2 regions of the Streptomyces sp. RLA123 genome follow, and region 1 is predicted to be linked to the other one. Evidence: predicted binding sites of a transcription regulator. Region 1 holds the regulator's gene; the other holds the start of a gene.

What was found. Region 1 encodes HrcA, which represses chaperone genes, less so after heat shock. Its sites were predicted from a motif close to TTNGCACTCNGNNNNNCNGAGTGCNAA; they were not measured.
Region 2: a site for HrcA is predicted at 2,789-2,815, ahead of groES (co-chaperone GroES). Genes of this name have one in related genera too.

The regions. Positions count from the first base shown of each region.
Region 1 covers NZ_JBWDOR010000003.1:5,350,006-5,354,211, forward strand. The annotation lists gene hemW (radical SAM family heme chaperone HemW) at 1-262, shown strand, start outside; gene RV983_RS24355 (DUF3097 domain-containing protein) at 263-1,093, opposite strand; gene RV983_RS24360 (MBL fold metallo-hydrolase) at 1,124-1,858, opposite strand; gene hrcA (heat-inducible transcriptional repressor HrcA) at 2,061-3,077, shown strand; gene dnaJ (molecular chaperone DnaJ) at 3,077-4,206, shown strand, end outside.
Region 2 covers NZ_JBWDOR010000003.1:3,418,554-3,422,759, forward strand. The annotation lists gene RV983_RS15370 (SDR family NAD(P)-dependent oxidoreductase) at 1-510, shown strand, start outside; gene groL (chaperonin GroEL) at 585-2,207, opposite strand; gene groES (co-chaperone GroES) at 2,332-2,640, opposite strand; gene RV983_RS15385 (class I SAM-dependent methyltransferase) at 2,908-4,089, shown strand; gene RV983_RS15390 (hypothetical protein) at 4,138-4,206, opposite strand, start outside.

The sequences.
Region 1 (4,206 bases):
GGCGCTCGCGGAGGGCCGCAGCCCCGGCGCCGGCCGTGAGGTGCTGGCCGCGGAGGACCGCCGGGTGGAGCGGATCCTGCTGGAGCTCCGGCTCGCGGACGGCTGCCCGCTGGACATCCTGGCCCCGGCCGGGGCGCGGGCCGCCGCGCGCGCGGTGGGCGACGGCCTGCTGGAGCCGGGCGCGTACGAGGCAGGGCGGGCGGTGCTCACGCTGCGCGGGCGGCTGCTCGCGGACGCGGTGGTCAGGGACCTGGTCGACTGATCACGTGCCAGGGGCCGTGACGAAGTCGATCAGCTCCTCCACGCGGCCCAGCAGTTCCGGCTGGAGGTCCCTGTAGGAGCGGACGGAGCCCAGGATGCGCTGCCAGGCGGCACCGGTGTTCTCCGGCCAGCCGAGCGCGCGGCACACCCCGGTCTTCCAGTCCTGGCCGCGCGGCACGGCCGGCCAGGCGGCGATGCCGAGGGAGGAGGGCTTCACGGCCTCCCAGACGTCGATGTAGGGGTGGCCGGCGACCAGCACGTGCGCGCCGGTGACCCCGGCGGCGATCCGGGACTCCTTGGAGCCGGGGACGAGGTGGTCGACGAGCACGCCGAGCCGGGCGCCGGGTCCCGGGGCGAAGGCGGAGACGATGGCGGGCAGGTCGTCGACCCCCTCCAGGTACTCCACGACGACGCCCTCGACCCGCAGGTCGTCGCCCCAGACCCGCTCGACGAGCTCCGCGTCGTGGCGTCCCTCGACGTAGATGCGCCCGGCGCGGGCGACCCGGGCGCGGGCACCGGGGACGGCGAGGGAGCCGGAGGCGGTCAGCCGCGGGCCGGTGGGGGCGGCGGCAGAGGGGCGTACGAGGGTGACGACCTTGCCCTCCAGGAGGAAGCCGCGCGGCACGAGCGGGAAGACCCGGTGCTTGCCGAAGCGGTCCTCCAGGGTGACGGTGCGGCCCTCGGCGGTCTTCTCGCAGCGGATCACCGCGCCGCAGAAGCCCGTGGAGACCTCCTCCACCACCAGGTCCCGTTCGGCCGCGACCTCGGGCGCGGGCACGGAGGGCCGCTTCCAGGGCGGTGTGAGATCGGCGTCGTAGTTCCGGCTGCGCATGCCAGGGATCGTATCCGCGCGGAGGGCCGCTCAAGCGGATCCGAACCGGGCGGCCAGTGCGTCCCGTTGGGCGCGGACGAAGCGCGCGTCGACCACCGCGCCGTGTCCGGGGACGTAGAGCGCGGTCTCGCCGCCCAGTTCCAGCAGGCGGTCCAGGGTGCCCGGCCATGCGCCCGGGGCGGCGTCCGGGCCGGCCTGCGGCTCGCCGGACTCCTCGACGAGGTCGCCGCAGAAGACCACGGCGGGCGTCCCGGGCACGACCACCACCAGGTCGTGCGTGGTGTGTCCCTCACCGGGGTGGACCAGCAGGACCTCGCGGTCACCGCCGAGGTCGAGCGCCCAGCGGCCGTCCACGAGGTGACCGGGAGGCACCAGGACCTCCGCGGCCTCCGTCGCCTCCTCCTCCGCGACGCCGTGCTCGATCGCGTCCAGGCGCAGCGCGAGGCGCGCGCGGCCGAGGTGGGGGCCGAGGGTCGTCCCGCCGTAGACCGGGGTGCCGGGGAAGGCCGCCGTGCCGAAGACATGGTCGAAGTGACCGTGGGTCAGTGCGATGTGCGTCACGTCGCGCCCGGTCAGTTCCCGGACCCGCCGGCGCAGCCCGGCCCCCTCGGCGACCGAGGATCCGGTGTCGACCAGCAGTACGCCCTCGCCTCCGGTGACGACCCCGATCGTGACGTCCAGGAACGGCATCCGGCACCGCGCGACCCCGGGTGCCAGGTGCTCCCAGCCGTCGAAGGGCTCCGGCGGCGTCGGTGTCGTCTCCACACCGCGACGGTATCCGCCGGGGCGGGCCGTGCGCGCTACGGTGACCGGTCGAGGGGGTCTGGGTGCGGACCGCCCTTGCCGAGGTCTTGCCTCCCCGCCGTACACTGACTTGGGGAAAGCTGGCACTCGCTTGTCGGGAGTGCCAGGGCAGGGAAAACGACCGACGCAACCGGTGACCGGACGACTGGAGGTGGACGCCGCAATGCTCAGCGAACGACGGCTCGAAGTGCTGCGCGCCATCGTCCAGGACTACGTGGGCACCGAGGAACCGGTCGGCTCCAAGGCGCTCACCGAGCGCCACCGGCTGGGCGTGTCCCCGGCCACGGTGCGCAACGACATGGCCGTGCTGGAGGAGGAGGGCTACATCCAGCAGCCCCACACCAGTGCCGGCCGGGTGCCGACCGACAAGGGCTACCGGCTCTTCGTCGACCGGCTCACCAACGTCAAGCCGCTGTCGGGCGCCGAGCGCCGGGCCATCGGGAACTTCCTGGACGGCGCCGTGGACCTCGACGACGTGGTGGCCCGCACCGTGCGGCTGCTGGCGCAGCTGACCCGGCAGGTCGCCGTCGTCCAGTACCCGTCGCTGACCCGCTCGACCGTGCGCCACGTCGAACTGCTGGCCCTGGCCCCGGCCCGGCTGATGCTGGTGCTGATCACGGACACCGGCCGGGTCGAGCAGCGGCTGGTCGACGCCCCCGCGCCGGTGGGCGAGACCGTGCTGGCCGACCTGCGGGCCCGGCTCAACAGCCGGGTGGTGGGCCGCCGCTTCGCCGACGTCCCGCAACTGGTGCAGGACCTCGCTGACGGCTTCGAGCCCGACGACCGGCCGTCGGTGCAGGTCGTGCTGGCGACCTTGCTGGAGACACTGGTCGAGGAGACCGAGGAACGGATCATGCTGGGCGGCACCGCCAACCTGACCCGTTTCGGCCATGACTTCCCCCTCACGATCCGCCCGGTGCTGGAGGCGCTGGAGGAGCAGGTCGTGCTCCTCAAGCTGCTCGGCGAGGCCGGGGATTCGGGCGTGACCGTACGAATCGGTCACGAGAATTTCCACGAGGGCCTGAACTCCACATCGGTCGTCTCCGTCGGCTACGGTTCGGGCGACGAGGCGGTCGCGAAACTTGGCGTGGTCGGCCCGACCCGCATGGACTACCCCGGAACGATGGGAGCGGTACGCGCAGTGGCACGTTACGTCGGACAGATCCTGGCGGAGTCGTAGTGGCCACCGACTACTACGCCGTGCTCGGCGTGCGCCGCGACGCGAGTCCGGACGAAATCAAGAAGGCCTTCCGCCGTCTCGCGCGCGAGCTGCACCCGGACGTCAATCCGGACCCGAAGACGCAGGAGCGGTTCAAGGAGATCAACGCCGCTTACGAGGTGCTCTCGGACCCGCAGAAGAAGCAGGTCTACGACCTCGGCGGCGACCCGCTGTCCGCGAACGGCGGCGGTGCGGGCGCGGGCTTCGGCCAGGGCTTCGGCAACTTCAGCGACATCATGGACGCCTTCTTCGGCACGGCGTCCCAGCGCGGTCCGCGCTCGCGGACCCGGCGCGGCCAGGACGCGATGATCCGGCTGGAGATCGAGCTCGACGAGGCCGCCTTCGGTACGACCAAGGACATCCAGGTCGACACGGCGATCGTCTGCAACACCTGCCACGGCGAGGGCGCCGCTCCCGGCACCTCCGCGCAGACCTGTGACATGTGCCGCGGTCGCGGTGAGGTCTCCCAGGTCACGCGGTCCTTCCTGGGCCAGGTCATGACCTCCCGGCCCTGCCCCCAGTGCCAGGGCTTCGGCACCGTCGTGCCGAACCCGTGCCCGGAGTGCGCGGGCGACGGCCGGGTCCGCTCGCGGCGCACGCTGACGGTGAAGATCCCCGCCGGCGTCGACAACGGCACCCGCATCCAGCTCGCGGGCGAGGGTGAGGTCGGCCCCGGCGGCGGCCCCGCCGGCGACCTGTACGTGGAGATCCGCGAGCTGCCGCACGCGGCCTTCCAGCGCCGCGGCGACGACCTGCACTGCACCGTCACCCTTCCGATGACGGCGGCGGCGCTGGGCACGAAGGTGCCGCTGGAGACCCTGGACGGGCTGGAGGAGATCGACATCCGGCCGGGCACGCAGTCCGGCCAGTCGATCCCGCTGCACCAGCGCGGCATCACGCATCTGCGGGGCGGCGGCCGGGGCGACCTGGTCGTGCACGTCGAGGTGCAGACCCCGGGCAAGCTCGACCCGGACCAGGAGGACCTCCTGCGGCGCCTGGCCAAGCTGCGCGGCGAGGAGCGGCCCGTGGGCCAGTTCCAGCCGGGCCAGCAGGGTCTGTTCTCGCGGCTGAAGGACGCCTTCAACGGCCG
Region 2 (4,206 bases), 1.9 Mb from region 1:
GGTTCCTTCGGCGACGTGCCGATGGCCGACGAGCTGACCATGCTCAAGGTGCACTGCGAGGCCGTACTGCGGCTGACCGGCGCGGCGGCCGCGGCCATGAAGGAGCGCCGGCGCGGCTTCATCGTCAATGTGGCCTCGGTGGCGGCCTTCGTGCCGCGCGGCACGTACGGCGCGAGCAAGGCCTGGGTGGTCAGCTTCACGCGAGGCGTGGCCCGCGAACTGTCCGGCAGCGGGGTGCGGCTGATGGCGCTGTGTCCGGGCTTCGTACGCACCGAGTTCCACGAGCGGGCCGGCATGGACACCGGCAGCATCCCGGGGTGGGCGTGGCTCGACGCCGACAAGGTGGTCGCCGCCGCCATCCGCGACCTGGCCCGCGGCCGCACGCTCAGCGTGCCCGACCCGCGCTACAAGGCCGCTGCGCTCGCCGCCAAGCTCGCCCCGAGCGGGGCCTTCGGCGCGGCCTCCACATCGGCCGGACGCCGCTTCGGTCCCGTCTACCCCCGGGACTGACGGCACCGCGAGGACGCACCGGGCAAGCCGAAGGCCCCCGTTCCCGGCGCGGGAACGGGGGCCTTCGGACGCACTCAGTGGGAGTGGCCGTGACCGTGACCGGCCTCGGCGGGCTCCTCCTCCTTCTTCTCCACCACGAGGGTCTCGGTGGTGAGAAGCAGGGAGGCGATGGAGGCGGCGTTCTCCAGGGCGGAGCGGGTGACCTTGACCGGGTCGATGACGCCGGCCTTCACCAGGTCGCCGTACTCGCCGGTCGCGGCGTTGAAGCCGTGGCCCTTCTCCAGCTCGGCGACCTTGGAGGTGATGACGTAGCCCTCCAGGCCGGCGTTCTCGGCGATCCAGCGCAGCGGCTCGACCGCGGCGCGGCGGACGACCGCGACACCGGTGGCCTCGTCGCCGGACTTGCCGAGGTTGTCCTCCAGCACCTTGACGGCGTGGACGAGCGCGGAGCCACCACCGGAGACGATGCCCTCCTCGACCGCGGCGCGGGTCGCGGAGATGGCGTCCTCCAGACGGTGCTTCTTCTCCTTGAGCTCGACCTCGGTGGCCGCGCCGACACGGATGACGCACACGCCGCCGGCCAGCTTGGCGAGGCGCTCCTGGAGCTTCTCGCGGTCCCAGTCGGAGTCCGTCGTGGTGATCTCGGCCTTGATCTGGTTGATCCGGCCCTCGATCTCGGAGGAGTCGCCCGAGCCGTCGACGACGGTGGTCTCGTCCTTGGTGACGGTCACACGGCGGGCGTTGCCGAGCACGTCCAGGCCGACCTGGTCGAGCTTGAGGCCGACCTCCTCGGCGACGACGGTCGCGCCGGTGAGGGCGGCGAGGTCGCCCAGCATGGCCTTGCGGCGGTCGCCGAAGCCGGGGGCCTTGACCGCGACCGCGTTGAAGGTGCCGCGGATCTTGTTGACCACCAGGGTGGACAGGGCCTCGCCCTCGACGTCCTCGGCGATGATCAGCAGCGGCTTGGACGCGCCGGCCTGCAGCACCTTCTCCAGCAGCGGGAGCAGGTCCTGGATGGAGGAGATCTTGCCCTGGGTGATGAGGATGTAGGGGTCCTCCAGGACGGCTTCCTGGCGCTCCGGGTCCGTCACGAAGTACGGCGACAGATAGCCCTTGTCGAAGGCCATGCCCTCGGTGAAGTCCAGCTCCAGACCGAAGGTGTTGGACTCCTCGACGGTGATGACACCGTCCTTGCCGACCTTGTCGATCGCCTCGGCGATCAGCTCGCCGACCTGCTTGTCCTGGGCGGACAGCGCGGCGACGGCGGCGACGTCGTCCTTGCCCTCGATCGGGCGGGCCGAGGCGAGCAGCTCGTCCGAGACGGCCTTGACGGCCGCGTCGATGCCCTTCTTCAGGGCGGCCGGGGAGGCGCCGGCGGCGACGTTGCGCAGACCCTCGCGCACGAGCGCCTGGGCGAGCACGGTGGCGGTGGTGGTGCCGTCACCCGCGATGTCGTTGGTCTTGGTCGCCACCTCCTTCACCAGCTGCGCGCCGAGGTTCTCGTACGGGTCGTCGAGCTCGACCTCGCGGGCGATGGTCACGCCGTCGTTGGTGATGGTCGGGGCGCCGAACTTCTTGTCGATGACGACATTGCGGCCCTTGGGGCCGATGGTCACCTTCACGGTGTCGGCGAGCTTGTTGACTCCACGCTCAAGGGCGCGACGGGCGTCCTCGTTGAACTTCAGGATCTTGGCCATACCGGCGGAATTCCTCGTCTTTGGGTTCTCGTCAAAGACCGCGCCCCGGGCCCCCGGTCCGTGCAAGGACTCGGTGTGCCCGGGGCGTGGTCACGGCATTTCTCGGTTACGAGCGGCGCCGGATTTACTTCTCGACGATCGCGAGGACGTCGCGAGCCGAGAGGACGAGGTACTCCTCGCCGCTGTACTTGACCTCGGTGCCGCCGTACTTGCTGTACAGCACGATGTCGCCGACCTTGACGTCGAGCGGGATGCGGTTGCCGTCCTCGAAGCGACCCGGACCGACGGCCAGGACGACGCCCTCCTGGGGCTTCTCCTTGGCGGTGTCCGGGATGACCAGGCCGGAGGCCGTGGTCTGCTCGGCATCCAGCGGCTGGACCACAATGCGGTCCTCGAGCGGCTTGATGGCAACCTTGGTGCTGGCGGTCGTCACGATCCGACCTCCCCCTTCAAAGGGCTCACGGGAGTGTCTGTCTGGGGTGGCGACCTGGTAGGCCCGTCGTCGCGGGTGCCGGACCTGCCCGTCGCTTTGTTGCTGGCACTCGGCATGGCTGAGTGCCAGGTCTGAGATTATGACGCGCTTAGCACTCGGTCAAGCGGAGTGCCAATGCCACGCCGTACGCGCCTCCGCGAAGCCGTCCTCGGCGGCCCCCCGCCGCCCGTCGGGGCGCGGTCCTGCGGACACCGGCGGCGCGGGACAATGGAGGGTGTGGATCTCGACGCGTTCTCCGCCCTGCTGACCGACGAGGGGCAGCGGCTGCTCGCCGGCCTTCGCGACTACGACCCCGCGGACGAGATCGCCACCGCGACCCGGCTGCGGCGGGAGCACGACGCGGCCCTCGTCTCGGCGGCGCTCACCCAGGCACGGCTTCGGCAGCGGGCGGAGGCGAAGTTCGGCGAGGACGCGTACGCGATGTACTTCACGCCCCACGGGGTGGAGCAGTCGACGCGGTCCTCGGTGGCGCGGCACCGGGCGGAGCGGTTCACGGCCCTCGGGGTGCGGCGGCTCGCGGACCTGTGCTGCGGGATCGGCGGCGACGCGATCCCGCTGGCGCGGGCCGGGGTGGAGGTGCTGGCGGTCGACCGCGATCCCCTGACGTGCGCGGTGGCGCGGGCCAACGCGAGCGCGCTGGGGCTCGCCGAACGCATCGAAGTGCGCTGCGCCGATGTCACCGAGGTGGGGACGGACGGCTGCGACGCGGTGTTCGTGGACCCGGCCCGGCGCGGGGGACGCGGCAGGATCTTCGACCCCGAGGCGTACTCCCCCCCGCTGTCGTGGGCCGTGGCGGCGGCGCGCAGGGCTCCGCTGGCCGCGCTGAAGGTAGCGCCGGGCATCCCCCACGAGGCGGTGCCGCAGGACGCGGAGGCGGAGTGGGTCTCCGACCACGGCGACGTGAAGGAGGCCGTGCTCTGGTTCGGCACGGCCTCGGGCAAGCGGCGGGCGACCCTGCTGCCCTCCGGCGCCTCGCTGCCCGCCGCCGGCCTGCCCGACCCCGCGGTCCGCCCGGTCGGGCGCTGGCTGTACGAGCCCGACGGCGCCGTCATCCGGGCCCACCTGGTCGCGGACGTCGCGGCGCGGGTCGGGGGCGGGCTGATCGACGAGACCATCGCGTACGTCACCTCCGACGAACCGCACGCGACGCCCTACGCGACCGCCTACGAGATCACCGACGTGCTGCCGTTCAACCTCAAGCGGCTCAAGGCGCTGCTGCGCGAACGGGAGGTGGGCGTGCTCACGGTCAAGAAGCGGGGCTCCGCGGTCGGACCCGAGGAACTGCGGCGCCGCGTCAGGCTCCAGGGCCCCAACTCCGCGACGGTCTTCCTGACCCGGGTCGCGGGGGCGCCCACGATGCTCCTCGGCGCGCCGGCACCGCGTGGCTGACGGTGGCGCGTGCGTTCCCCGCACAGCGAGCGCAGCACAGCGCACCCGCTAGGCCACGGCCTCGAAGCGCCAGCGGTGAACAGCCCGCCGGGACAGCGCCTGCGGCGGATCGGGCAG